Regions from separate parts of the Streptomyces sp. NBC_01275 genome, predicted to be linked through region 2. Evidence: riboswitches for the same ligand, from Rfam matches in the RefSeq annotation. Region 2 holds a riboswitch; each other region holds the start of a gene.

Region 1 (9,533 bases), 4.6 Mb from region 2:
GCCGGCGCTGGCCGCGGCCGGGGGCCGGCTGCTGCACCCGGCGAACTCCACGGGCCTGCAGGGCCTGTTCGGCGTCGGCGGCTGGTCGCATCCCGGCGGCGGACTCCCGCACGCGGGCATGTCGGGCGCGCTGGTGGCCGGACTGATCGTGGAGGGACCGGAGTTCCGGGGCTCGCAGTGAACTCCCGGTGAGGCCCGGCAAGTTCCCGGTGAGCTCCTGACAGTCAGCCCCGAAGGGCCGGCCGCCGGTCGGCCCCGAAGGCGAAGCGCCTGTCAGAACCGATACTGCTCGTCGTACCCGTTCCCCTGCTGCTGCCCGTTCCCCTGCTGCTGCCCGTCGCCCTGCTGCCCGTCGCCCTGGTACGGGTACGACTGCTCGGGCGGGAGTTCGCCGCCGAGCGGATCGTCGGTGCTGCGCTGCTGCGGGACCCAGACGCCGCCGGCCGGGGTCTCCCCGTAGCCGCTGGCGCCGTACTGGTCCTGGCCGTAGCCCTGCCCGTACTGCTGCTGGCCGTAGCCGGCGTCGTAGGAGCCGCCGCCGTAGGTCTGGGTGCCGATGTACGGGTCGGAGTAGGCGGCGTACTGCTGCTCGCCGGTGGTGTCGTAGCCGTACTGCTGCTGGCTGTACCCGGAGTAGTTGTCGTAGCCGTAGGTCTGGTCCGCGCCCTGGGCGGCCGTCGCGTACTGGTCCTGGGGCTGCGGCTGGCCGGTGGCGGCCGCGTAGGCGGCGTCGCTGTACACGCCGTAGGAGCCGGTGTCGTCGGGCAGGGGCTGCGGCTCGTACACGGACGCGCTCTCGCCGGCACGGGCGGCGGGCGTGAAGACGTCGTCGCGGTCGTAGTCGTCGTCGCCGAAGGAGCTCTTGTCGCCGTAGGAGTTCGCGTCCTGGCCGAACGCCATGTCGTCGCCGCCGTACGGCGACTCGGCGTCGTAGCCGGCCGCCTCGGCGGCCTCCAGGCCGGACACCTCGAGGGTGGGGTCCCGGCGCTCGGCCTTGCCGCGGCGGCGCTTGCTGCCACCGGCCTTGCTCTCGGCGTTCTCGGAGTTCCCGAAGCTCCCCGGGTCCTCGACGCTCTCGGCGTCCGCGCGCCGGACGGCCCAGCCCTCGGCGAAGCCGCGGCGGAACGACAGGGTGACGTAGGTCTGGCCGACCGCGAAGGCGATCGCGCCCAGGCCGATGACGACGACCGACGGAATCAGGACACCGAGAACCACGCCGAGGAAGCCGACGAAGGCCAGCAGCCGCCAGCGCAGCCGTGCCTTGTACTGCAGCAGGACCTCGCCCAGCAGCCACAACGCGACGATGCCGAACGCGATGTAGAGGACCGTCCAGCCCATGTACGCCCCTCTCCCAGTGGCCGCTACGCAGTGTGTCGTATGTCGGTGCGACCGGTCTAGGCCTGCGGCGGATGGTGCAGGCCCAGGTTCTCGTAGATTTCCAGCGTCGCCGTGGAGTTGTTGAGCGTGATGAAGTGCAGTCCGGGCACTCCCTCGGCCAGCAGCCGTGCGCAGAACTCCGTGGCGAAGTCGATGCCAATGGAGCGTACAGCGGCCGGATCGTCTTTGGCTGTGAGGATCCGCTCTTTCAGGGCGTCCGGGAAGTGGGCGTTGCTGAGCTTGGGCAGCCGCTCGAGCGCCTTCACACTCGTCACCGGCAGCACCTCGGGGATGACCGGCGTCGCACAGCCGGCCGCCTCCACCCGGTCGCGCAGGCGCAGATACGACTCGGGCTGGAAGAACATCTGCGTGATCGCGTAGTCGGCGCCGGCCCGGCACTTGTCGACGAAGTGCTCGACGTCCGCGTCCCAGTCCCCGGAGCGCGGGTGCATCTCCGGGAAGGCGGCGACGCCGACGCAGAAGTCGCCCGACTCCTTGATGAGCCGGACGAGCTCGGCGGCGTAGGTCAGGCCCTGCGGATGCGGGACCCAGTCGCCCATCGGGTCGCCGGGCGGGTCGCCGCGCACGGCGAGGATGTTGCGGATCCCGGCGTCGGCGTACTGGCCGATGATGTTGCGCAGCTCGGCGACGGAGTGGTCGACGGCGGTGAGATGCGCCACCGGGGTGAGGGTGGTGTCGACGACGATCTGCTGCGTCTCCCGAACCGTGGTGGCCCGGGTGGAGCCACCGGCGCCGTAGGTCACGGAGACGAAGTCGGGGGCGACGGCCTCGACCCTGCGCAGCGCGTTCCACAGGCTCCGCTCACCTTTGGGCGTCTTCGGCGCGTAGAACTCGAACGAGTACGTCGTCTTGCCGGTCGCCAGCATGTCACGCACGGTGCGCGCGTGGTCCGTCCTGGTGGATGCGGTTCCGAGGGCCATACCCGCAGGTTAGCCAGGGGGCGGCGGACACCCAACCGGACGTCGGATATTCGCCCGAATTGTCGGCCTGTTTTGTCCACCCCTCGGACAGGTCTCCGACCGAAAAGCGTCCTGGCGGTTCATGCGCTCCACGGCTCACACGCTCCGCAGTCGCTTCGCGAACTCCGTCGCCGCGGCGCGCGGGTCGTCCGCCTCGGTGAGCGCCCGGACCACGACCACGCGGCGGGCGCCCGCCTCCAGCACCTCGTCGAGGTTGCCGAGGTCGATGCCTCCGATGGCGAACCAGGGGCGGTCGGCGCCGAGGGACGCGGTGCGGCGGACCAGGTCGAGACCGGGGGCGTGACGGCCGGGCTTGGTGGGGGTGGGCCAGCACGGGCCGGTGCAGAAGTAGTCGACGCCGTCCTGGACGGCGGCGGCCTCCGCTTCCGCCCCGGCGTGCGTGGAGCGCCCTATGAGGACGTCGTCGCCGAGGATCGCGCGGGCCGCGGGGACCGGCAGGTCGCCCTGGCCGAGGTGGAGGACGTCGGCGCCGGCCGCGTGGGCGACGTCCGCGCGGTCGTTGACCGCGAGGAGCTTGCCGTGCCGGGCGCACGCGTCGGCGAACACCTTCAGGTGCTCCAGCTCCTCGGCCGCCTCCATGCCCTTGTCCCGCAGCTGCACGATGTCGACGCCGCCGGCGAGTACCGCGTCGAGGAACTCCGGCAGGTCGCCCTGGCGGGTGCGGGCGTCCGTGCAGAGGTAGAGCCGGGCGTCGCCGAGGCGGGCGGCGCGGGCGGTGGCGGACATGGACGTGTCAGGCAGACGCGTGTCGGGCATGCGTGTGTCCCCCCGGGGCGGTGGCATACGGGCCGCGGCCGCGGCACAGCGTGCGGCCGCGGCCCGTACACCGGGTGGTTGTTCGAATCAGCGGCTCAGACGGCGAGCGCCTGGGCGCGGCGCTTCACCTCCGTGCCGCGATTCTCGCTCAGAGCCTGCGCGGGGGTGCCGGGCAGGCTCGGGTCGGCGGTGAAGAGCCACTCCAGCATCTCTTCGTCCGAAAAGCCGTCGTCCCGCAGGAGCGTCAGGGTCCCGACCAGGCCCTTGACGACCTTGTCCTCGTCGATGAAGGCGGCGGGGACGTGCAGCGCGCGGTTCTCACCACGTCGTACGGCGATGAGCTGGCCCTCCTTGACCAGCTGCCGGACGCGCGTCACCTCGACATCGAGCATTTCGGCGATATCGGGCAGGGTGAGCCAGGCAGGGACGAGAGCATCGATCTTTGCGTCAATCTCGGTCACGGGAACAAGCCTGCCATCTGCCACTGACAGTCGGAAGCCGGGCCCGTCCGACCAGGCGGTTTCGGCACGTTACGCCGTCGCCGCCTTCAGCGGCCTGGCCGGATCCGCCAGGAGCTCGGGGTTCATCGCGGCTCCCGACTCGATCAGTCGGCGGCCCTGGGCCAGGTCCCGGGGGCGGCCCACCGCGAGCAGGGCGACCAGCCTGCCCTCGCGCAGCCAGCAGACCGTCCAGGCGGGGCCGGCGGGGTCGCCGCGCCACCGGGTGGTGTCGGCGGCGGAGTGGTGGCCGGCGTACTGGACGAAGCGGCCGAACTGCTCGGACCAGAAGTACGGGACCGGGTCGTAGACCGCGGGGGGCTCGCCGGTGACCGCGCCGAGGATGTTCGCCGCGACGGTGCGCGGGCCCTGGAGGGCGTTGTCCCAGTGGTGGACGAGAAGCCGCTCGCCGTACCTTCCTGAAGGGAAGGAGGCGCAGTCGCCGACCGCGTACACGTCCGGCACGGAGGTGCGCAGACAGGAGTCGGCCACGACCTCGCCGTGCACGCCGAGCTCGATGCCGGAACCGGCCAGCCAGGCGGTGGCGGGGCGGGCGCCGATGCCGACCACGACGGCTCCGGCGGGCAGCCGCGTGCCGTCGTCGAGGACGACCGCGCCGGGCTCGACGCGCTCCACGCGCGTGTGGGTGTGCAGGGCGATGCCGCTGTCGGCGTACCAGGCGGCCATCGGGGCGGCGACCTCGGCGGGCAGCGCCCCGGCCAACGGCCGGTCGGCGGCCTCGACGACGGTGACCGCGCAGCCTGCCTCGCGGGCGGCGGTGGCGAACTCCGCGCCGATCCAGCCGGCGCCGACGACCACGACGTCGTGCTGCCGGGCGAGCACGGGCCGCAGCCGTTCGGCGTCGTCCAGGGTGCGCAGCAGATGCACGCCGGGCACGCCCTCGGAGCCGGGCAGCCGGATCGGTTCGGCGCCGGTGGCGAGGACGAGGACGTCGTACGGGACGGGTCCGGTCTCGGTGTCCAGCTCATGGTCGGCGGGGCGCACGCCGAGGACCTCGCGGCCGAGCTGCAGCTCGATGCCGAGGCTCTCGAAGTCGACGTCGAAGGCGGAGCCCTCGGCCTTGCCGAGCAGGACGGCCTTGGACAGCGGGGGCCGGTCGTAGGGCTGGTGGGGCTCGGCGCCGATCAGCGTCACCGCCGCGTCGAAGCCCTGCTCGAAGCCCTGCTCGCGCAGGGCGACCGCGGTCTGCACCCCGGCCATGCCCGCGCCGACGACGACCACGCGCCGTACGGCCGAACCGCCTTCCGCGACCGGCCCGCTCTCTCCCTGCGTCTGCTCGCTCACCCGATCACCTTAGTCAGCTGACGAACGGTCAGTCAGTCGTCGTGCTCCGTGACCTGCTCCACGACACTGGTCCCGCTGCCGGACTGCGACTCCCACTCCCAGGTCTCGTCGAGGCGCACCCGCCGGTCGGGCAGCTCGACGACCGTCGACACGCAGTGCCCGGCGGACGTCGTCCCGTCCCGCTTGAGCTGCACGTACCGGAAGTCGAGCCGGTCCCCCTCCCGGGTGCCCACCAGATGCCCGCGTACCACGTCGCCGCCCGCGTAGTCGGCCCAGATCACGCCGTCTTGCTCGTGGTACGTGAAGCGGGTGCGGGCGCCGACCTGACCGGGGGCCTGGTCGGCGACGGGGGCCAGGACGAGGCCGTCGAGGGAACGGGGCACGGAAGGAGGCTCCCTTACTGAGTCACGGAGCGTGGCGCTAGGGTGGCCAAACTAGAGCACTCGCGGGAGTCCGGACGCACCGGGCTGAGAGGGAGGCTGGCGGCCTCCGACCGTAGGAACCTGATCCGGGTCATGCCGGCGAAGGGAGGGGCTGGACGCCCATGTCGCGTACACCTACCGCAGTTACCTCAGAGACCTCAGTTGCCGCAGTTGCCGCAGTCGCCTCGGACACCTCAGACACCTCAGACGTCCTGGTCGTGGGGGGCGGGATCATCGGGCTCGTCACGGCGTGGCGGGCCGCGCAGCGCGGGTTCGCCACGGCCGTGGTGGACCCGAAGCCGGGCGGCGGGGCCGCGCGGACGGCGGCCGGGATGCTGGCCGCCGTCACCGAACTGCACCACGGCGAGCAGACCCTGCTCGGCCTCAACCTGGCCTCGGCCCGCCGCTACCCGGACTTCGCGGCCGAGCTCACCGATCTGACCGGTCATGACCTCGGCTACCGCCGGTGCGGCACGCTCGCGGTCGCGCTGGACTCCGACGACCGCGCCCATCTGCGGGAACTGCACACCCTGCAACGGCAGTCGGGCCTGGAGTCGGAGTGGCTGTCCGGTCGGGAGTGCCGACGGCTCGAGCCGCTGCTCGCACCGGGGGTGCGGGGCGGGCTGCGCGTGGACGGCGATCACCAGATCGACCCGCGACGGCTGGCCGGCGCGCTGGTGGCCGCGTGCGAGCGGGCGGGCGTGGTCTTCCACCGTGCCTGGGCCGAGCGGCTGTCCCTGGCGGGCGAGCGGGCCACGGGGGTCGTGACCCGGGACGGCACGACGCTGGCGGCGGGGCAGGTGGTCCTCGCGGCCGGCAGTCTCAGCGGGCGGCTGGAGGGCGTCCCGCCGGACGTGCTGCCGCCGGTGCGCCCGGTGAAGGGGCAGGTGCTGCGGCTGACCGTGCCGCCGCGGTACGCGCCGTTCCTGAGCCGCACCGTCCGGGCGGTCGTGCGCGGCAGCCAGGTCTACCTGGTGCCGCGCGAGAACGGCGAGCTGGTCGTGGGCGCGACCAGCGAGGAACTGGGCTGGGACACGACGGTGACGGCGGGGGGCGTGTACGGCCTGCTGCGCGACGCCCACGAACTGGTCCCCGGGATCACCGAGCTGCCGCTCACGGAGACCCGCGCGGGGCTGCGCCCCGGGTCCCCGGACAACGCGCCGCTGCTCGGGCCGACCGGTCTCGACGGACTGCTGCTGGCCACCGGGCACTACCGCAACGGCGTGCTGCTCACGCCGGTCACGGGCGACGCCCTCGCGCACGCCCTGGCCACCGGTGAGCTCCCGGACGAGGCCCGCCCCTTCACCCCCCGGCGCTTCGCCGCCGCCGCACTCTCGGAGCAGCCCGCATGAACGTCTCCGTCAACGGCGAGCGACGGGAGATCGCTCCCGGCACGGCCCTCGACAGCGTCGTACGGTCCCTGACGCCCGCGCCCTCCGGAGTGGCCGCCGCGCTCAACGAGACCGTCGTCCCGCGCGCGCAGTGGTCCGCCACGGCCCTCTCGGAGGGCGACCGCGTGGAAGTCCTGACCGCTGTGCAGGGGGGTTGAGCGCCATGGCCGACGATCCCTTCCTCCTCGGCGGTACGTCCTTCGCGTCCCGTCTGATCATGGGTACGGGCGGTGCGCCCAGCCTGGAGGTGCTGGAGCGGGCACTGGTCGCGTCCGGGACCGAGCTGACGACGGTCGCGATGCGGCGGGTGGACCCTTCCGTGCACGGCTCGGTGCTGTCGGTGCTGGAGCGGCTGGGCATCCGGGTGCTGCCGAACACGGCGGGGTGCTTCACCGCCGGGGAGGCCGTGCTGACGGCCCGGCTGGCGCGGGAGGCGCTGGGGACGGACCTGGTGAAGCTGGAGGTCATCGCCGACGAGCGGACGCTGCTGCCGGATCCGATCGAGTTGCTGGAGGCGGCGGAGACGCTGGTGGACGACGGGTTCACGGTGCTGCCGTACACGAACGACGATCCGGTGCTGGCGCGGAAGCTTCAGGACGTGGGATGCGCGGCGATCATGCCGCTGGGCTCGCCGATCGGCTCCGGCCTGGGCATCCGCAACCCGCACAACTTCCAGCTGATCGTCGAGCACGCGCGCGTGCCGGTGATTCTGGACGCGGGGGCCGGTACGGCGTCGGACGTGGCGTTGGCGATGGAGCTGGGCTGTACGGGGGTGATGCTGGCGTCGGCGGTGACGCGGGCGCAGGATCCCGAGCGGATGGCGTCGGCCATGCGGGCCGGCGTCGAAGCGGGACGGCTGGCCCGCCTGGCGGGCCGGATCCCCCGCCGTTACTTCGCCGAGGCGTCGTCCCCCGCGGAGGGCCTGCCGACGCTGGACCCGGAGCGCCCCGCCTTCTGACCGCCCCCCTCCTCCTCCCCTCGCCCGTCCCCCCCTCGCCCGCCCTCCGCTGCGCCTCTCCTCCTTGGCTCTCGCGTCACAGGTCAGCTGCAGTCCTGCGGCGATATCGGCGGAGGCGGTGGGGGTGTCAGCGGGGGCTCGTAGACTCGCGGATGTGGACACGACCCTTCAGGACCCTCTCGTCGGGCAGGTGCTCGACGGCCGGTATCGCGTCGAGGCGCGGATCGCGGTCGGCGGGATGGCCACGGTCTACCGGGCCGTGGACACCCGCCTCGACCGGGTGCTCGCGCTCAAGGTGATGCATCCGACGCTCGCCGCGGACGCCACCTTCGTCGAGCGGTTCATCCGCGAGGCCAAGTCCGTCGCCCGGCTCGCGCACCCCAACGTGGTGCAGGTCTTCGACCAGGGCGCCGACAGGTCGTATGTGTATCTCGCCATGGAGTACATCGCCGGCTGCACGCTGCGCGACGTGCTGCGCGAGCGCGGGGCGCTGCAGCCGCGGGCCGCGCTGGACATCCTGGAGCCGGTCCTCGCCGCGCTCGGCGCCGCGCACCGGGCCGGGTTCGTGCACCGGGACATGAAGCCCGAGAACGTGTTGATAGGGGACGACGGGCGGGTCAAGGTCGCCGACTTCGGGCTCGTGCGGTCGGTGGACACCGTGACCAGCACCACCGGGGCCGTCCTCGGCACCGTCGCCTATCTCGCCCCCGAGCAGATCGAGCAGCCGGGCGCCGCCGACCCCCGGGTCGACGTGTACGCGTGCGGAGTCGTGCTCTACGAGATGCTCACCGGTGAGAAGCCGCACGACGGGGACTCCCCCGCGATCGTGCTCTACAAGCACCTCCACGAAGACGTCCCGCCGCCCTCGGCCGCCGTGCCCGGTCTGGCGTACGAGCTGGACGAGCTGGTCGCGTCGGCCACCGCCCGGACGCCCAGCGTCCGGCCGCACGACGCCGTCGCGCTGCTCGCCCAGGTGCGGGAGGCGCGCGGTGCGCTCGGCGCGGACCAGCTGGACGCGCTGCCCCCGCAGGCCGTCTCCGCGGAGCACGACAACGCGGAGGACCGCACGAGCGTGATCCCGCGCTCGCTGACCGTGCCGCGGCCGCTGCCCGTCAACGAGGACGACGACCCGCTCCTGAACGGCGGCCTCGACGCCCCCTACGACGGCGAAGGCGGCGTGCACCGGACCTCCCGCTTCCAGAGCCCGCCGCCGCTGCCGCCCCGGCGCCGCCTCGCGCGGCCCCGGCGCGGGGTGTTCGCGCTGGTCACCGTCGTCCTGCTGGTGCTCGGCATCGGCACGGGCGTCTGGTACATCAACTCCGGTCAGTTCACCAAGGTGCCGCCGGTGCTGACGAAGACCCAGAGCCAGGCCGAGAAGCGGCTGAAGGCGGCCGGGCTCGAGGTCGGCAAGGTCGAGCACGCCTACAGCGACACCATCAAGCGCGGCCGGATCATCGGCACGGACCCGGAGCCGGGCTCCCGCATCCGCAAGAACGACTCGGTGACGCTCACCGTCTCCGACGGTCCGGACACCGTGAAGGTGCCGGACGTGAAGGGCTCCCGGCTGGACAAGGCCGAGGAGCTGCTGAAGTCGGACGGTCTGGAGCCGGGCCTGGTCACCAAGGCGTTCAGCGAGGACGTCATCAACGGGTTCGTGATCAGCACCAACCCGGAGGCCGGGACGGAGCGGCGGTCGGGCTCGGCGGTCTCCATCGTCGTCAGCAAGGGCAGCCCGATCGACGTCCCGGACGTCACCGGGGAGGACCTGGACGACGCCAGGGCCGAGCTGGAGGAGGCCGGTCTGGAGGTGAAGGTCTCCGCCGAGG
Region 2 (9,533 bases):
TGGCTGTGGACCGGTCAGCACATGAAACTTTCCCAACCCAGTGGAACCTAGAGGCAATTGACTGCCCGAGAGCGTGGAGGCGCACTTACGGTGAACCTCACGTCGTGGTTGCTGTTATCGACTCAGGTGTCGACTTCAACCATGCAGACCTGCAATCCAACCTGCTGCAGGGTAAGAACTGTGTGGACTTCACGGGGAAGCAGTATCCAGCAGGTAGAGAGCTTATAGGCAACTACCTGCGGGCCAGTGATCGTCCAGATGACGAAGTCGGGCACGGTACGCATGTCGCTGGCACGATCTCTTGCGAATGTAGCCATCTTGGTGGGGTGACGGGGATGACGCGACGCTGTCGGATACTGCCGGTACGCGTCCTCGCCACGGCATACGAGCCAGTCAGGCGTGAATATGAAACCGTCGGCAACATGGCTAACCTGGCAGCAGGAATTCGATGGTCAGTGGACTGCGGCGGGGCCAGCATTTTGAATATGAGCTTGGGTAGGGCGAAGAACAACGAATTCGTACTCCGGGCCATCCATCACGCTCAAGACCGCGGAAAGATTCTGGTCGCTGCTGCTGGAAACGAAGGTCACGCGAAGAATAGGAAGATGTATCCAGCGGGATACTCTGGAGTTATTGCCGTCGGTGCGACTGACCTTGATAATCAGCGTGCCTACTTCTCGAACAGTGGAGACCACATCGTTGTGTGTGCTCCAGGTGTGGGAATTAGTTCCACGCATCTCAGTAATGGGCATGACACGCACAGTGGAACTAGTTTTGCGGCCCCTCACGTGAGCGGTCTTGCTGCCCTGATGATCTCCATTGCGCCCGACTTGACGGCGGAGGAAGTCTCGACAATCATCCGAGAGACGGCTACGCCATTGCGTCAAGACCAGGCAGACCCCCATCCGAATCAAAATTTCGGCTGGGGGCTGATCAATGCTGAAGCGGCCCTGTCCCGAGTGATGGAGCACGGAAGCGTATCTGGCGGGCACTCGTGACTGGACTGGTTCGTTGTCTGGTCGCAGAGGTGTACGGCGAGGGCGTCGGATAGAAGGAGTAGGAGTCCATGGCAGTTCGCGTGATCGTGGAACTGGATTCTAAGTCGGACTGGCGGAGAGTAGTCCCGCAATTGCAGACGGTATTCGGTGCCGAGGGTGCTGTGCCGCCAGTGGAGGGGTGGCCAGACCACATGGTGGTTCTCTTCCCGGATGGCACCCCCGACGCTATTTGCGATGACCTGACGACGGACGTGCCGGAGATCTTGCGAGCGCATCCTGACGAGTATTTTGTCGGGGATCCCAGTATGTGATCGAAGGCATCGAGGCGCAGAGCTGCTCAAACCTCGGCGTCTCCGCACCTTCCCTGCCCTGCGCCTCGACGTCTCCCCCTGCTGGCGCATGCGTTACGTGCGTTCACGCGTTCGATTCTAGTTTCGGGTGTGAGGGTGAGCACCACCGGCCCCAGCAAAGTCTCGCTCCGGGCCCAGGTGTCACGGTGAGGCAGCTTCACCTGCGCAGACACCCCGCTGGCCCCCGTGGGCCGGGCCGTCTGTGGGCCGTCCGAGGGGGGCCCAGGACGACCAGGGATGACCAACAACGACTACCCCGCAGGACTTCCGGCCCAGGCCACGAGATTCGATCTGCGACACTGGTGTGGCCATGCCTAAGCCCGGAGAACTCACTTTCGTCGCCCCCCGCGGAGCCAAGAAGCCGCCGCGGCACCTCGCCGACCTCTCGCCCGCCGAGCGGAAGGAGGTCGTGGCGGAGATCGGTGAGAAGCCGTTTCGTGCCAAGCAGTTGTCGCAGCACTACTTCGCGCGCTACGCCCACGACCCGGCGGAGTGGACCGACATCCCCGCCGGATCGCGCGAGAAGCTGCGCGAGGCGCTGCTGCCGGACCTGATGTCCGTCGTCCGGCATCTGTCGACCGACGAGGGCACCACCCGCAAGACGCTGTGGCGGCTGTTCGACGGCACGCTCGTGGAGTCGGTGCTCATGCGTTACCCGGACCGGGTGACGATGTGCATCAGCTCGCAGGCCGGCTGCGGGATGAACTGCCCGTTCTGCGCGACCGGGCAGGCCGGTCTGGACCGGAACCTGTCGACCGCCGAGATCGTGCACCAGATCGTGGACGGGATGCGGGCGCTGCGCGACGGCGAGGTCCCGGGCGGTCCCGCGCGGCTGTCCAACATCGTCTTCATGGGCATGGGCGAGCCCCTCGCCAACTACAAGCGGGTCGTCGGCGCCGTCCGGGCGCTCACCGACCCGGCACCGGACGGGCTCGGGCTGTCGCAGCGGGGCATCACCGTGTCGACGGTCGGGCTGGTGCCCGCCATCCACCGGTTCGCCGACGAGGGCTTCAAGTGCCGGCTCGCGATCTCCCTGCACGCCCCTGACGACGAGCTGCGCGACACCCTCGTCCCCGTGAACACGCGGTGGAAGGTGCGCGAGGTGCTCGACGCCGGCCTCGAGTACGCGGCGAGGTCCGGGCGCCGGCTCTCCATCGAGTACGCGCTGATCCGGGACATCAACGACCAGGCGTGGCGTGGCGACCGGCTCGGCCGGCTGCTCAAGGGCAAGCCGGTGCACGTCAACCTGATCCCGCTCAACCCGACCCCGGGCTCGAAGTGGACGGCCTCCCGGCCCGAGGACGAGAAGGCGTTCGTCCAGGCCATCGCGGCGCACGGGGTGCCGGTCACCGTCCGGGACACCCGAGGCCAGGAGATCGACGGGGCCTGTGGACAGCTGGCGGCCACCGAGAGGTAATCTGGCCAGGTCACATCGTCTTATCACAACTTCAGCATCCGACAGGGGAGCGCCACAGCGCTGAGAGTGCGGCAACCAGGCCGCAGACCCTCTGAACCTCGCCCAGGTCATTCTGGGTAGGGAGTTCGGTGACTACTCAAGCTGTTGCGCCCTGCCCGGACACTCCGGGCGGGGCCGCGTCTCTTCCTGGCCACCCCCAGGAGGAAATCAAGTGCACACCAAAACGTTCGTGGCCGTGGCCGTCGGCCTCGGGCTGGTCACACTGTCCGCGTGCGGATCGTCGAACGATTCCACCACCGGCTCGAGCGCGAAGAGCTCCAAGACCGTCACCCTCGTCAGCCATGACTCGTGGGCCGTCTCCAAGAGCGTGCTCGCCGCCTTCGAGAAGGAGTCCGGCTACCAGGTCAAGGTCCTCAAGGACGGCGACGCCGGCCAGGCCGTCAACAAGGCCATCCTCACCAAGGACAACCCCCAGGGCGACGTCTTCTTCGGCGTCGACAACACCCTTCTCTCCCGCGCCCTCGACAACGGGCTCTTCCAGCCGTACGAGGCCAAGGGGCTCGACCAGGTCGACGCGCAGTACCAGCTGGACGCCGGCAAGCACCGGGTCACGCCGATCGACTACGGCGACATCTGCGTCAACTACGACAAGAAGTACTTCGCCGACCACAAGCTGGCCCCGCCGACCTCCTTCGACGACCTGGTGAAGCCCGCCTACAAGGACCTCCTGGTCACCGAGAACGCCGCCACCTCCTCGCCCGGCCTCGGCTTCCTGCTCGGCACCGCCGCGCAGTACGGCGACGAAGGGTGGGAGGCCTACTGGAAGAAGCTCAAGGCCAACGGCGTGAAGGTCGTCGACGGCTGGGAGCAGGCCTACAACGAGGAGTTCTCCGGGTCCGCCGGCGGCAAGAAGGCGAAGGCCGACCGGCCGCTCGTCGTCTCGTACGCCTCCTCGCCGCCCGCCGAGGTGATCTACGGCGACCCGAAGCCGACCACCGCCCCGACCGGCGTGGCGACCGGCACCTGCTTCCGGCAGATCGAGTTCGCGGGGCTGCTGAGCAACGCGGGCGACACCGCGGGCGGCAAGGCGCTGATCGACTTCCTGGTCACGAAGAAGTTCCAGGAGGACATGCCGCTCAACATGTTCGTCTACCCGGTGCTGAAGGGCGCGGCCGTGCCCGCCGAGTTCACGCAGTACGGTCCCGCCGCCAAGGATCCCGAGACCATGGACCCGGCGAAGATCGCCGCCGACCGAGACCAGTGGGTCAAGTCATGGACCTCGCTCGTACTGAAGTAGCGCCTGGCAGAAGGCGTGCCGGGAACGCGGCGAGGCTCGGGCTCCTGGCCCTGCCCGTCGCGTTCTTCGGGGTGTTCTTCGCCTACCCCGTCGCCGCGATCGTCGCCCGTGGGCTGAAGGTCGACGGCGTCTGGCGGCTGGGGCGGATCGCGGACGTGCTCGGTCAGTCCGACATCCGGCACGTCCTGTGGTTCACGACCTGGCAGGCGCTCGCCTCCACCGTGCTCACCCTGCTGCTCGCGCTGCCCGCCGCCTATGCCTTCGCGCGCTTCGCCTTCCCCGGCAAACAGGTGCTGCGGGCCGTCGTCACCGTGCCGTTCGTGCTGCCGACGGTCGTCGTCGGCACGGCGTTCCTCGCGCTTCTCGGGCGCGGCGGACTGCTCGACGAGCTGTGGGGCGTACGACTGGACTCCACCGTGTGGGCGATCCTGCTCGCGCATGTCTTCTTCAACTACGCCGTCGTCGTGCGCACGGTCGGCGGGCTGTGGGCGCAGCTCGACCCGCGGCAGGAGGAGGCGGCGCGGATGCTGGGCGCGTCCCGGCTGCGGGCCTGGCGCACGGTGACGCTCCCGGCGCTCGCGCCCGCGGTCGCCGCCGCCGCGCTCATGGTCTTCCTCTTCACCTTCACCTCCTTCGGGGTCGTGCAGATCCTGGGCGGGCCGACCTTCTCCACCCTGGAGGTGGAGATCTACCGGCAGACCTCCGAGATCTTCGACCTGTCCACGGCCGCCGTCCTGACCCTCGTGCAGTTCGCCGCCGTGGGCGCGATCCTCGCCGTGTACGCCCAGGCCGTACGGCGGCGGGAGACCGCGTTGCGGCTGGTGGACGCGTCCGTGACGGCGCGGCGGCCGCGCGGGGCCGGGCAGTGGGCGCTGCTGGCCGGGGTGCTCGCCACGATCGCCGTGCTGCTGGTGCTGCCGCTGGCGGTGCTGGTGCAGCGCTCGCTGGACGCGCCCGACTTCGCCTATTACCGGGCGCTGACCAGCGAGGACGGCGGGACCTTCCTGGTCCCGCCGATCGACGCGATCGGCAACTCCCTGCAGTACGCGCTCGCGGCGACCGCCATCGCCGTGGCCATCGGCGGACTGGCCGCGGCCGCGCTCGCCCGTCGCGACGCCGGACGCCTGGTCCGCGGCTTCGACGCGCTGCTGATGCTGCCGCTGGGCGTCTCCGCGGTGACCGTCGGCTTCGGGTTCCTGATCGCGCTCGACGAGCCTCCGCTGGACCTGCGCAGCACCTGGATCCTGGTGCCGCTCGCCCAGGCGCTGGTCGGCGTGCCCTTCGTCGTACGGACCATGCTGCCCGTGCTGCGGGCGGTGGACGGGCGGCTCCGGGAGGCGGCGGCCGTGCTGGGGGCGTCGCCGTGGCGGGTGTGGCGGGAGGTGGACCTGCCGATGGTGCGGCGGGCGCTGCTGGTCGCGGCCGGGTTCGCCTTCGCGGTGTCGCTGGGGGAGTTCGGGGCGACGGTGTTCATCGCGCGGCCCGACAACCCGACCCTGCCGGTCGCGGTGGCGCGGCTGCTCGGACGGGCCGGCGAGCTCAACTACGGCCAGGCGATGGCCCTTTCGACGATTCTGATGGTGGTGTGCGCGGTGGCCCTGCTGGTGCTGGAGCGGCTGCGGACCGACCGGACGGGGGAGTTCTGATGCCACTGCTCGAACTGGAGCGAGCCACCGTGCGGTTCGGCGGGCGGGCCGTGCTCGACGCGGTGGATCTGGAGGTCGCCGAGCATGAGGTGGTGTGCGTGCTCGGGCCCAGCGGCAGCGGCAAGTCGACGCTGTTGCGGGCCGTGGCCGGGCTGCAACTTCTGGACTCCGGGCGGGTGGTGCTCGACGGGCGCGACCAGGCGGGGGTGCCCGCGCATCGGCGGGAGCTCGGACTGATGTTCCAGGACCATCAGCTGTTCCCGCAGCGGGACGTGGGCGGCAACGTCGCCTTCGGCCTGCGGATGCACGGCACGCCCAAGCGTGAACAGCGGGAACGGGTAGGGGAGTTGCTGGACCTCGTCGGGCTGCCGGGCGCCGCAGGACGGGCCGTGGCCGCGCTCTCCGGCGGTGAGCAGCAGCGCGTCGCGCTGGCCCGCGCCCTCGCGCCCCGCCCCCGGCTGCTGATGCTGGACGAGCCGCTGGGCCAGCTCGACCGCTCGCTGCGGGAGCGGCTGGTCGTCGAGCTGCGGGAGCTCTTCGGCCGGTTGGGCACCACGGTGCTCGCGGTCACCCATGACCAGGGCGAGGCGTTCGCGCTCGCCGACCGGGTCGTGGTGATGCGGGAGGGGCGGATCGCCCAGTCCGGTACGCCTCTTGAGGTGTGGCAGCGGCCGGCGGACGCCTTCGTGGCCCGCTTCCTGGGCTTCGACAACGTGGTGGAGGCGACCGTGGCCGGGGAGGTCGCCGTCACTCCCTGGGGCAAGGCGCCCGTGCCGCCCGGGTCCCCCGAGGGGGCGCGCACGCTGCTCGTCCGGCCCGCCGGAGTGCGCCTGGTGGACGCGGACGAGGGCCTGCGCTGCACGGTCGCCGCCCGCACCTTCAAGGGCACCCATGTCGCCGTCCGCCTCCAGCCGGAGGGCGCACCGAGGCTCGAGGCAGCGTGCACGCTGCGGGACGCGCCGGAGGTCGGGGACGTGGTCGGGGTCGCCTTCGACCCGGCCGACATCGTCGTGCTCGACTGACATCGTCGTACGCGGCCGTCGTCGTCGTACGGGACCGACGCCGTCGTACGCGGCCGACATGCGGATGGCCCGCCCCCGGAGGGGCGGGCCACGCACGTGACGTTCGACTACGGTCGGTCGGCGGGGGTCAGCGGTTGCTGGACCCGCGGCGGCGCATGCCGAAGAAGACCGCGCCACCGCCCACGACGACCAGGGCGGCCGCGATGCCGGCGATCAGACCGGTGTTGGAGTTGGCGCCGGTCTCGGCCAGGTTGGACTCCTGGGCCGCGGCGGACGGGGCGTTGCTCGCGGAGGGCGCGGGCGCGGCGCTGTCGCTCGCCGTGTCGGACGGCGTCGGGCTCCCGGTGTCGGCCGGGGTCGACTCGTCGTCCGACGGGGGAGTGTCGGAGGGGCTGGACGAGGGGGACGGGCTGGTGGTGTCCTCGGTCTGGCAGGCCTTGGACGGGGTGGTCAGGTTCGGCGTGATGTCCTCGTCGACCAGGACCTTCTTGCCCTTGGTGGCGACGACGTGGACGCGGTATTCGGCGTTGGGGGCCCAGTCCTCCGCGAAGGAGATGGTGGCGCCCTTGCCCTCGACCGTGAGCTCGCCGACCTTGCGGGCGTCGGCGCCGTTGTTCTCGAGGAAGACGGTGACCACGGCGGGGACGCCCGAGGCGTCCTTGTCGGTGACGGTGATGACGCCCTTGGCGCCGTCACAGGTGGCGGCGGCGGAGAAGTCGCCGATGGTGCAGGCCAGCGCGCTGCCGGCGGCGCCGATCGCGAGGGCGGCCGAGGCGGCGGTGACACCGAGGATGCGCACCGAACGGGCGGCGGTACGTCGAGATAGGGACACGTTTGTCCTTTACGGGATGCGCAACTGCGGGGGGTCGAAGGGGAGATGCCCCCGTCGGGACGGAGGGTGACACCATCCCCAGCAGACTCACAGGTCTATAAGCGTTCCATAAGCAGTGTCAATGCGAGGACCCCTCTGAGCGGCCGCCTTTGCCCGCTTATTAACTTGTGAGACGTTTCAACGCCTCCGGAGCCTCCTCGATCCGGTCAACGAGGGCGATACGGGACTCCATCGACCGCTCCCGGGCGAGTGCCCGCAAGAGCGGCCAGGTCGGCAGCCGTTCGGTCCAGTGCGCACGGTCCACCAGAACCATCGGCGTCGGCTCGCCCCGCGACTCGTAGTAGTTGGGCGTCGCGTTGTCGAAGATCTCCTGTACGGTCCCGGCGGCGCCCGGCAGGAACACCACGCCGGCGGTGCAGCGGGCCAACAGGCCGTCCTCGCGCGTGGCGTTGGAGAAGTACTTGGCGATGTGCCCGGCGAAGGCGTTGGGCGGCTCGTGGCCGTAGAACCAGGTGGGGATGCCGACGGAAGGACCGCCGCCGGGCCAGCCGGCGCGCACCTCGAAGGCGGCCCGCGCCCACTCGGTGATCGACGGCGTGAACTCGGGGGCCTTGGCGAGGAGCTGGAGGGCCTCGGTCAGCATCTCGTCGCCGAAGGGGGCCGCGTACGCGCCGAGGTTCGCCGCCTCCATCGCGCCGGGACCGCCGCCGGTCGCCACGGTGAGCCCCGCGCGGGCGAGTTCACGGCCGAGGCGCGCCGCCCCGGCGTACTCCTGCGTCCCGCGCGCCATGGCGTGCCCGCCCATGACGCCGACCACCCGGGCGTCGAGGAGGACTTCGTCGAGCGCGTCGGAGACGGCGTCGTCGTGGAGGGAGCGGAGCATGGAGGCGAATATGTCGCCGTCGGACTTCGTCCGCTGGAACCAGGCGTAGGTCAGGGCGTCGGGCGTGCCCTCGTAGCCCGCGTCGCCCTCGTTCAGCGAGGCGAACAACTCGTCGGGGGAGTAGACGAATCCGCGGTACGGGTCGAAGGAGAGACCGGGTATCGGCGGGAAGACCAGGGCGCCGGCGGCACGGGCCCGCGCGGCCGCCTCCGGGGCCATCGGGCAGCCGAGGAAGACGGCGCCCGCGGTGTCCAGGGAGAGCAGGACCGTCGTACGGTCCGTCAGGTCCACTGCCTGGACGCGGTAGTGGGAGAGCGTGCCGTGCGCGGCGACGATGTCGTCGAACTCGGCGAGAGACTCGATCTCACGGTCGTGGGAACCGTCGAACGGCTGGGCGGGTGTCGTCGGATGCACCCGCCCATGCTAGGCACTGCCGTGCGGTGGAGTGGCCGGCTTCGGTCAGCCTTCGACGGTCGCCGGGTCCATCCAGATGACCTCCCAGGTGTGGCCGTCCAGGTCGTCGAAGGAGCGGCCGTACATGAAGCCCATGTCCTGGGTGTCGCCGCTCGGCGAGCCGCCCAGCGCCAGCGCACGGTCGACCAGCTCGTCGACCTTCTCGCGGCTCTGGGCGCTCAGCGCGATCAGGACCTCGCTGGTCGTCGTGGCGTCCGCGATCTCCTTCTTGGTGAAGGTCGCGTAGAACGGCCTGGTGAGCAGCATCGCGACGATCGTGTCGCTGATCACCACGGAGGCCGCGTTGTCGTCGCTGAACTGCGGGTTGAGCGTGTAGCCGAGGTCCGTGAAGAACTTCTTCGAGGCGGCGAGGTCGTTCACGGGCAGGTTCACGAAGATCATCTGCTGGTAGGCGGAGGTGGTCATCGGGGGTGTCTCCCATCGGGTTCGGGCCGTGCTGCCCGGTGCGTGCTGTTCGTTGGGTAGACCGGGGGGCCCTGCGGAACTCATCGGCGGGCGGGAACTTTTTCGTACGCGGTCTCGGAAACGCTGCTCAGCGGGTCAGCGGAAGGGCCGCCAGTTCGGCCACGACCAGGGTCAGGGGGACGAAGAGGGTCAGCAGGGCGCCGGTGCGC
Region 3 (9,533 bases), 2.2 Mb from region 2:
ACCACCCTCTCGCTGAAGCCGCGGCGCATCGGCACCGCGGTGGTCCAGCTCCTCATCGACGCGATCGAGGGCGTGGAGACGGACCGGCCCGTCGAGCAGGTGATACCGACCGAACTGTTCGTGCGTACCTCGTCTCAGCGACGTCCGCCACGCACGACGGTGAGCCCTCCGCGAGCACCGGAGGAGAAGTAGGGCAGGCCGCCGCCCTCCCCGAACCGCAACCTGGCGCGGGACGGAGAGGGCGGCGGCCTGTCCTGTGCGCCCGACGTCCGGGCGCGGGCGCCCTGGGCGGGCGCGGGGCGAAGACGCCGACCGGCGGGGGCGCCCTGGGCGGCGGAGTCCGTGCGCGGCGCCCGGCCGTGCGACGAGGGTGCACCGGACCGGGGGAGGCGGCGACACCTGCCGGCGGCCAGAAGGCCGGCTCGCGCCCCTGCAGGGAGGCCCCAGGGCCGGTTTGCAGGCACCCAGGAGAGCGGAAGCGGCAACGGCTGGGGAGGGCCGTACAGGAACCCGGTCCACGGCGGCAGGGCGGACAGCAGGCCGTGACGGCGGAACGGGATCACCGACGCGGTCGGCAGACAGCCGCCGACGGCCGATCCCTTCAGTCCCGCCGCCCTCACCCGATACCCGCCACCCTCACCCGATATCCCCGGAAGCACGGAAGGCGCCGGAGGAAGACCCCGGCCGCCTCCCCCACACCGCAGACGTCACGTGTCTCACCCGTCCGCCGACGGAGTCACCCGCGTGGGGACTGCCGAAGCCCGGCCCAATCGGGGCGAAAGCCACGACGAACTGGAGGCTTGCTCCGATTCACCACCCCTGGGTCGTCACACGGCACGATCCGCATTCCTATGATGGGCCCACGGCACCGCGGGCCGCTGCGACCAGGCAGTCCGAAAGGGTGCAGCTGCGGCGCGATGGTGGAGGGGTCTGATGACTCAGGGGGCCGGTCAGGGACCCGAGGTGGAGCGGACGGCGACGTTGCGCGACTTCCGGGTGCCCGCATACGTCCACGAGACCGGTCCGTACGACCAGAGCACCCATCCCGGGAACGCCGCGCCGCCGCTCGAGGAGCCGCTGGAGCACCCGGACGGCTACACGCCCACCCAGCGCGACCTGCCCGTGATCAACCGGGGCGACACCCTCCAGATGACCGTCGAGCCGGCCCCGGCCCCGCTGCCGGTCCCGCTGCCCGCGACCGGCCCCGGACCGCTGTTCGTCGTCGGCGACGTACACGGCTACCTCGACGAACTGATGGCCGCGCTGCAGGAGAAGGGCCTGATCGACGCGGCGGGCCAATGGTGCGCGGGCACGGCCCGGCTGTGGTTCCTCGGCGACTTCACCGACCGCGGCCCGGACGGCATCGGCGTCATCGACCTCGTCATGCGGCTGTCCGCCGAGGCCGCCGCGGCCGGCGGGTACTGCAAGGCGCTCATGGGCAACCACGAGCTGCTGCTGCTCGGCGCCAAGCGGTTCGGCGACACCCCCGTCAACTCCGGCGCGGGCACGGCCACCTTCCAGGCGGCCTGGCTGCTCAACGGCGGCCAGAAGTACGACATGGACCGCCTCCAGGACCACCACCTGCAGTGGATGGCCCGCCTCGACGCCGTCGAGGAGGTCGACGGTCATCTGCTCGTCCACTCCGACACCACCGCCTACCTCGACTACGGCGACTCGATCGAAGCGGTCAACGACACCGTCCGTGAGACGATCACCCGCAACGACGCGGACGAAGTCTGGGACCTGTTCCGCAAGTTCACCAAGCGCTTCTCCTTCCGTGACGAGGGCGGCGCCGACGCCGTACGCTCCCTGCTCGATACGTACGGCGGCACCCGAATCGTTCACGGCCACAGCCCGATTCCCTATCTGCTGGGCGACGTCGGCTCCGAGGACGGCGAGGACAACGGCGGGCCCCTGGTCGAAGGACCGCACGTCTACGCCGACGGACTGGCCATCGCGATGGACGGCGGCGTGACGATGGCCGGAAAGCTGCTGGTCCAGCAACTTCCCTTGGACATCTGACGGTTATCGGAGCGGTTACGGGGCAGGCGTACCCCACGTCGGAACGTCCGACGACGCCGCAGGCCAGGGGCTAATTTCAGCAAACCCCCTGTCACCCCATGCCTTCGCCGCTCTACCATCGGCTTATCCGTAGCAGGCTCCCCTCCGTTTCTGCCCGACGGCTCGTTGGCATGCGAGCCCCAAGCCCTACGGAGCATCGGGGGATGCACATGAACAGCGTTCCGCAGCACCTGCTCACCGAGGACCGCCAGGAATACGAGCGGATCCTCGACGAGGCGCTGCGCTCCGCACCAACCCACCCGGAGCTGGCCGCTGTCGGACAGCGGCTCAACCCCGAACAGCTGCGCACCATGGCGCTCAACGCCACCGCACTGATCACGGCGGCCGCGGCGACCGAGTACCAGCACTACGTCAAGGTCCGCGAGGAACTGCGCCACCCGGCGCCGTCCACCCCGTCGTCGCCCGCCCGCGAGTCCGGCTCCGGTGAGCCGGGCGGGGGCGCGATGGGGCTCGCCACCACCGTGGGGGAGGCGGCCCAGGCCGCCGAGACCGCCGGGGCGGGCGCCGTCGCCGTCGCCGCCGTCCTCACCCCTGTTCTCGCCGGAACCGCTGCGGTGATCTTCCTGCTCGTCGGTTACATCCTCAAGATGCTCGAACCCGAACCGACGGTCGCCCAGGCCATGCTCAACGTCGGCTGGGCGTTCGGGGCCGTGACCGCGGCCGCGATCCTCGTCGCCACCTTCGGCCTGCTCGTCACCGCCCTGCACAACCGGCCCTCCGTGGAGGCCGGAGAGCACGGCGAGCTGAGCGAGGAGGTCGACCGGGCCAGAGAAGCCTGGCGGGAAGCCCTGCTGAAGCGCGGCATCCTGCCGTTTCTGCGAGAGGCCCTCGCCAGCCCCGGCCCGGCGGCCGCGCTCCACCCCGAGCCGACCCCGCCGAGCCCGACCGGCCGCCTCCCGAAGATCGGCTACGGCCGTCCGGGCTTCAGCAGCCCCGACGACGGCCGCTCCACCGGCCCGCGCCCGAGCTTCAGCAGTCCGGACTACACCAGCCCGGACTTCGGCGGCCCGGAGCACCAGCCGGAATAGGGCCCTCGGCTTGCGCCCCCGCACAAAAGGAGCGCAAGCCGTACGCCCGGGCCCCGGCGGTCAGTCGTACGCCCTGGCCCGGCGCTCAGCCATGCGCCCGCAGCGGGGCCCTCAGAGGATGCCCGCCCGGCCGGCCGCGGTGATCCAGGACGGGAACTCGGACAGCAGCCGGTCATAGAGCTCCTGATCCGGAACGGTGCTGATGTCGTCCACGGCGAAGAAGCCCACGTTGTCGACCCGACGGCCGGGCAGCGTGTCGAACCGCTCCAGAACGCCGTAGCGGGACCGGCCGAGCCCGACGAACTGCCAGAAGATCGGCTCCTCGACCGCCTCCCGCAACTCCCGCTCGATCGCCGCGTCGCGATAGACCCCACCGTCGGAGAAAAACAGCACCAGCGTGGGAACACCCACCGGATTCTCTCGTACGTACGTCCTGACCTGGGCGATCGCCTTCTGCTCCTCGTTCTGGATGCCGACCGTACGCATGTCGACCTGCCCCGGCTCCATCCCCTTGCGCGGCTTCTTGCTGCGCCGGAACAGACTGATCTCGCCCACCCGCACATGCAGCCGCAGCCACTCGGGGAGTTCGCCCAGGCGGAGGTCGGGCAGTCGCGCGGCCTCGCTGGCGAACGTCCAGGCCTGCATCTCGCCGTCGTCGTCGAGCTGGGCCGCGACCGCCGCCATACGCTCCACGACGTCCGCCACCACACCCCCCGAGTACAGGAACGCCATGGAACCGGAAGCGTCCAGGACGAGCACGATCCGCGCACTGATCCCCACCGCTCCGCGCTTGCTCAGACTGACGGCGACCTGCTCCTTCCGCAGGGACAGCCGCTTGCGCATGTCCACCGGAAGCCGGTCCTCGCCCTTGGACGGACGAGAGCCGACGGACGGTGGCGCAACCGGTGTTTCGGCGACTGCGGTCGGTGGAGAGGTGCCCTCCGCCGCCTCCTCGTCGACGGTGATCCCGAAGTCGGTGGCCAGTCCCGCCAGCCCGGAGGCGTACCCCTGCCCGACCGCACGGAACTTCCAGCGTCCCTCGCGCAGATACAGCTCGCCGCCGATGAACGCCGTCTCCGAGTCGGCCTGCATCTCGAAGCGGGCCAGCTCGAGTGTTCCGCCCGAGCCGAGCAGTCTCAGCGTCAGACCGCTCACCTGGCCGAAGGCGCCGCCGTCCGCCGAGGCGCACAGCACCACCCGGACGATGTCGCTCTCCAGCGAGCGGAGGTCGACCTCGACCGTGTCCGTCATGACACCGGCGGACCTCCGCTTGCCGAGGTGGGTCACGGTGCCGGACGCATGACGGGGCTGGTTGTAGAACACGAAGTCGCCGTCGTCACGAACCCGCCCCGCCGCCGTCAGCAACAGCGCCGAGGCATCGACGTCCGGCTCGCCGGTCCCCTCGGACCAACTGAGTTCGACGCGGACGTCCGGCACGTCGACCGGCAGATTGGCGCCCTTGCTCATGGATCGCGGTGTCATGGGGCCAGTCTGCCGAGCCGACGGCCGTGAGCAACCGTCCTCGCGACCAGCGGGTGAGAGCAATGACGTCAGTCGGCGATCGGCAGATACACCCTGTTCCCCGAGGCCGCGAACTCCTTCGACTTCTGCAGCATCCCCTCAGCGGCCTCCTCAGCCGTCGCCCCCGCAGCCGCCGTCCCGCCGAACTGCGCTGTGATGCTTTGACTAATCTTCATCGAACAGAATTTCGGCCCGCACATCGAGCAGAAGTGCGCCGTCTTGGCCGGCTCGGCCGGGAGCGTCTCGTCGTGGAACTCCCGTGCCGTGTCCGGGTCGAGGGCCAGGTTGAACTGGTCCTCCCAGCGGAACTCGAAGCGGGCGTCGGACAGCGCGTCGTCCCATTCCTGTGCACCGGGGTGCCCCTTGGCGAGATCGGCTGCGTGGGCGGCGATCTTGTAGGTGATGACGCCGGTCTTGACGTCGTCACGGTTGGGCAGGCCCAGGTGTTCCTTGGGCGTGACATAGCAGAGCATGGCCGTGCCCCACCAAGCGATCATCGCGGCGCCGATGCCGGAGGTGATGTGGTCATACGCCGGCGCGACGTCCGTCGTCAGCGGGCCGAGCGTATAGAACGGAGCTTCATCACAGATCTCCTGCTGAAGGTCGATGTTCTCCTTGATCTTGTGCATCGGGACATGTCCCGGGCCCTCGATCATCGTCTGTACATGAAAACGCTTCGCGATCCGGTTGAGTTCCCCGAGCGTGCGCAACTCCGCGAACTGCGCCTCGTCGTTGGCGTCCGCGATCGAGCCCGGCCTGAGGCCGTCGCCCAGCGAGTACGTGACGTCGTAGGCGGCGAGGATCTCGCAGAGCTCCTCGAAGTTCTCGTACAGGAACGACTCCCTGTGGTGCGCGAGGCACCAGGCCGCCATGATCGAGCCGCCGCGCGAGACGATGCCGGTCTTGCGGTTCGCCGTCAGCGGGACGTAGGGCAGGCGCACGCCCGCGTGGACCGTCATGTAGTCCACGCCCTGTTCGGCCTGCTCGATGACGGTGTCCTTGTAGATCTCCCAGGTCAGTTCCTCGGCGCGGCCGTCGACCTTCTCCAGCGCCTGGTACAGCGGCACCGTGCCGATGGGGACGGGGGAGTTGCGCAGCACCCACTCGCGGGTCGTGTGGATGTTGCGGCCGGTGGACAGGTCCATGACCGTGTCGGCGCCCCATCGGGTCGCCCAGGTCATCTTCTCGACCTCCTCCTCGATGGAGGAGGTCACCGCCGAATTGCCGATGTTGGCGTTGACCTTCACCAGGAACCGCTTGCCGATGATCATCGGCTCGATCTCCGGGTGGTTGACGTTGGCCGGCAACACCGCACGGCCTGCCGCGATCTCCTCGCGAACCACCTCGGGAGAAACGTTCTCCCTGATGGCCACGAACTCCATCTCGGGCGTGATCTCCCCCCGGCGCGCATAGGCGAGCTGGGTCACCGCCTGGCCGTCCCGGCCGCGGCGCGGCAGCCGCGGCCGGCCCGGGAAGACCGCGTCGAGGTTGCGCAGACCGCCGCGCGGCGAGGTGTGCTTGATGCCGTCGTCCTCGGGGCGGACAGGACGGCCCGCGTACTCCTCGGTGTCGCCTCGGGCGACGATCCAGTTCTCCCGCAGCGGCAGCAGACCCCTGCGGACATCGGTGTCGACGAGCGGATCGGTGTACGGGCCGGAGGTGTCGTACAGCGTGACCGACTGCCCGTTGGTGAGGTGCACCTGACGGACCGGCACCCTTAGATCGGGGCGCGTTCCCTCGACGTACCCCTTGTGCCAGCCAATGGACTTCCCGGCCTCCACAGCATCAGACATCTGCTCGGACATCGGCTCAGATATCTGCGTGGAGGCAGGCGTGCGTGCGTCCTTGTTGGTCATGAGACCTACTCCCTACGCCGGCATTACCCGGTAACAGGTTCGGCGGTCGACGCAGCGGCTACCGCCTGCCGAGGTTTCATGTGAAACATCACTCGAATCAAGTGACGTTCCACGTGAAACATCGCGAAGACGGAGGTCAGCGCCCTCTCAGCCCGGTGCTCCGAGCTCCCGCGTGTGCAAAGGTGGCTCCACGCTAGCGTCAATTCGGGCGCGGTGAACAGAGCGCCCCCGTCGTTCTTGCGATGATCGGTCGGTGACCACGACACACCATCCCCCGTACCCGCCGCCCGAGCCGCCCCGCGGACCGGGCACCGGAAGCGGTCCAGGAACGGGACCCGGAAACGGTCCTGGCCGCGGAGGCGACCGCGACTTCAACAGCGGGCCCGATCGGGATCGGGGACGTGGCCAGGAACACGGTCCGGGGTACGCCCCGGGGCGCGGGCCCGGTCACGAGCCGGGCGGACCCCCTGGACACGAACCAGGCGGCGGGCCGGACCGTGAGCCTGGACGTGAGCCAAGACCCGATCCTGCGTACAGCGGCGGTCCGGCCGGGCCGGGGCGCGGCGGGATGCCCGGCGGACCGGGACACGGTCCGGACCGGGGGGCCAGGCAGGGATACTCCCCGGGGCAGGTACCCGCCGGCCCAGGCACTGGATCTGGCCCTGGCCGCACTCCGGACTTCGGCCCTGGATCTGGATCTGGGCCTGGGTATGGGTCTGGGCCCGGATCTGCCCCGGACACCGGCTTCGGCTCGCACGACGGACATCGCCACAGTGGCTCGAGCGACGGCCAGAACCCAGGTCACGGGCACGGCGGCGGCCACGGGCATGGTTCCGGATCCGGATCTGATTCGGGCGATGGTCACGGTGGTGGGCAGGGCCCTGGCCCAAGCGGCGGGCACGGTCATTCACACAGCCACAGTCATGGTCCGGCCGCCCCTGTCTCCCGGCATCTGCGCAAGGTCATCGCGGCCGTCCTCATCCCGTTCGCGGGGGCGGTGGTGGTCGGGCTCGCGGTGCTGTGGCCCGGCGGCGCTCCCCCGCACGAGCGCACGGGCGTCGGCTTCGACCGCCAGAGTCAGCAGGCCACGGTCACCAAGGTCGTGAGCGTGAGCTGTGCGTCGGTCAACGCCTCGGGCGACACCCCCACCGGCGACACCTCCACGGCCGAGGGGTCCTCCGCCGAGCAGCAGGCGAAGGGCACCTGCAAGAAGGCCACGATCCGCGTGGACACCGGCAAGGACAAGGGCCGTACGTTCACCGAGATCGTCCAGCCGGACCAGTCACGCCAGCTGCACCAGGGCGAGAAGGTCGTGGTCGCCTACGAGCCCTCCGCGCCGAAGGACCTGCAGTACTCGGTCACCGACGTGAACCGCCGGTTCCCGATGGCCCTGCTCGCCGTCATCTTCGCGGTCGCCGTCGTGGTCGTCGGACGGCTTCGGGGTGTCATGGCACTGGTGGCGCTGGCCCTGAGCTTCATGGTGCTGAACTTCTTCATCCTGCCGGCGATCCTGCAGGGCTCGAACCCGCTGGTCGTGGCGGTGGTGGGGTCGAGCGCCATCATGCTGATCGCCCTGTATCTGTGTCACGGCCTCTCGGCCCGCACCTCGGTAGCCGTCCTCGGCACCCTCATCTCGCTGCTGTTGATCGGCGTCATGGGGTCGTGGTTCGTCGACTGGGCCGTGCTCACCGGCAACACGGACGACAACACCGGTCTGATCCACGGGCTGTACCCGACGATCGACATGAGCGGTCTGCTGCTCGCGGGCATCATCATCGGCTCGCTCGGCGTCCTCGACGATGTGACGGTCACCCAGACGTCGGCGGTCTGGGAACTGCACGAGGCCAACCCGTCGATGGGCTGGCGCGGGCTGTACCGGGCCGGCATCCGCATCGGCCGCGACCACATCGCGTCCGTCGTCAACACGCTCGTCCTCGCCTACGCCGGCGCCGCGCTGCCGCTGCTGCTGCTCTTCTCGATCGCGCAGAGCAGCGTCGGCGCGGTCGCCAACAGCGAGCTGGTCGCCGAGGAGATCGTGCGCACGCTGGTGGGCTCGATCGGGCTGGTCGCTTCGGTGCCGGTGACGACGGCTCTGGCGGCGCTGGTGGTCTCGGCCGACCGGCCGGGATCCGCGACGGCCCCTGCGGGGGTCCCGGAGCCGGCTGTCGTGGGAGCGTCCCCCGCAGGCCCCGCCCAGGCGCAGGCCCGGGGCGGCCGGGGCAGGCGACGCAAGCACTGACCCGAGCGCCGACGCAAGCACGGATGCAAACACGGGCGTAAACGCTGAGGCGGCCGGGTGCCCAAGGACCCGGCCGCACCGGCCGACTCGGGCGCTCCGGGGCGCCCCGGGGCACCTGTGGCACCTCTGGCACCTGTGGCACCTGTGGCACCCCACAGCCCCCTCTCCAGAAGAAGCGTTCCTGCACCACCCCACCCGTGGCGAAGCGTTCCGCCACCCCCTCCGCCGTCACCTCATCCGGCGCTCTGCTCCTCCGCCAGGATCCGGTTCAGCGCCTCGTCCAGATGGGCGTCGAAGTCGGCGAGCGCACCCTCCTGGCCCAGCGGGACCAGCTTGTCGGTGCGGTCGAGGAAGGCCACGAGCGGAACCGCCGAGGAGCGGAACAGCGCCTGGTCGCCGCCGACCTGAAGCCGGATCAGCACCTCGCCCAACACGTCGGGATCGACGGGCGAGACGCGCACGTCCCCCTCGCCACACGCTCGACCCACCCCGTCGATGAGCAGCTCACGCCCGAAAGCCCAGGTCACCGGGGCGTCACCGGGCAGGTGAAAGGTGAGCCGCACGGCATAGGGATCGCGCGCCTCGTAGCTCAGCTCCACCGGGATGCGGAACGAGAGCTCATCGGAGACGAGAAAGCTCATCATGACTTCTGCCTGTACTGCCTGTACGGACTCGCGCATCGCCCTACCCCGTCATGTGACGTCGACTGGCCGGGAATCGACCCCTGACACTGACAGGCATCTTGCTGAACGTACACAACAGATCACAAGGAGTAAGTTTTCAGATACTGATAGAGATCGCGATTGA

Evidence for each region. Region 2 has a riboswitch for thiamine pyrophosphate ahead of OG562_RS30960 (thiamine ABC transporter substrate binding subunit). Riboswitches for the same ligand answer to the same signal wherever they lie in the genome.
Region 1: another riboswitch for thiamine pyrophosphate. It lies ahead of thiO (glycine oxidase ThiO); the one in region 2 lies ahead of OG562_RS30960 (thiamine ABC transporter substrate binding subunit).
Region 3: another riboswitch for thiamine pyrophosphate. It lies ahead of thiC (phosphomethylpyrimidine synthase ThiC); the one in region 2 lies ahead of OG562_RS30960 (thiamine ABC transporter substrate binding subunit).

The regions. Positions count from the first base shown of each region.
Region 1 covers NZ_JAPEOZ010000001.1:2,365,303-2,374,835, forward strand. The annotation lists gene OG562_RS10175 (NAD(P)/FAD-dependent oxidoreductase) at 1-181, shown strand, start outside; gene OG562_RS10180 (hypothetical protein) at 274-1,338, opposite strand; gene metF (methylenetetrahydrofolate reductase [NAD(P)H]) at 1,395-2,318, opposite strand; gene thiE (thiamine phosphate synthase) at 2,454-3,119, opposite strand; gene OG562_RS10195 (Rv2175c family DNA-binding protein) at 3,230-3,595, opposite strand; gene OG562_RS10200 (NAD(P)/FAD-dependent oxidoreductase) at 3,665-4,852, opposite strand; gene OG562_RS10205 (hypothetical protein) at 4,969-5,319, opposite strand; TPP riboswitch at 5,372-5,483, shown strand; gene thiO (glycine oxidase ThiO) at 5,577-6,710, shown strand; gene thiS (sulfur carrier protein ThiS) at 6,707-6,907, shown strand; gene OG562_RS10220 (thiazole synthase) at 6,913-7,707, shown strand; gene pknB (Stk1 family PASTA domain-containing Ser/Thr kinase) at 7,862-9,533, shown strand, end outside.
Region 2 covers NZ_JAPEOZ010000001.1:6,942,968-6,952,500, forward strand. The annotation lists gene OG562_RS30945 (S8 family serine peptidase) at 1-998, shown strand, start outside; gene OG562_RS30950 (hypothetical protein) at 1,067-1,309, shown strand; gene rlmN (23S rRNA (adenine(2503)-C(2))-methyltransferase RlmN) at 1,659-2,765, shown strand; TPP riboswitch at 2,799-2,906, shown strand; gene OG562_RS30960 (thiamine ABC transporter substrate binding subunit) at 2,977-4,062, shown strand; gene OG562_RS30965 (iron ABC transporter permease) at 4,038-5,708, shown strand; gene OG562_RS30970 (ABC transporter ATP-binding protein) at 5,708-6,730, shown strand; gene OG562_RS30975 (LAETG motif-containing sortase-dependent surface protein) at 6,858-7,562, opposite strand; gene OG562_RS30980 (LOG family protein) at 7,723-8,859, opposite strand; gene OG562_RS30985 (VOC family protein) at 8,905-9,324, opposite strand; gene OG562_RS30990 (hypothetical protein) at 9,452-9,533, opposite strand, start outside.
Region 3 covers NZ_JAPEOZ010000001.1:4,753,682-4,763,214, forward strand. The annotation lists gene OG562_RS20930 (LacI family DNA-binding transcriptional regulator) at 1-192, shown strand, start outside; gene OG562_RS20935 (metallophosphoesterase) at 934-2,022, shown strand; gene OG562_RS20940 (hypothetical protein) at 2,226-3,110, shown strand; gene OG562_RS20945 (VWA domain-containing protein) at 3,222-4,592, opposite strand; gene thiC (phosphomethylpyrimidine synthase ThiC) at 4,661-6,487, opposite strand; TPP riboswitch at 6,480-6,669, opposite strand; partial or broken gene OG562_RS20955 (YibE/F family protein) at 7,287-8,726, shown strand; gene OG562_RS20960 (SsgA family sporulation/cell division regulator) at 8,960-9,406, opposite strand; gene OG562_RS20965 (IclR family transcriptional regulator) at 9,507-9,533, opposite strand, start outside.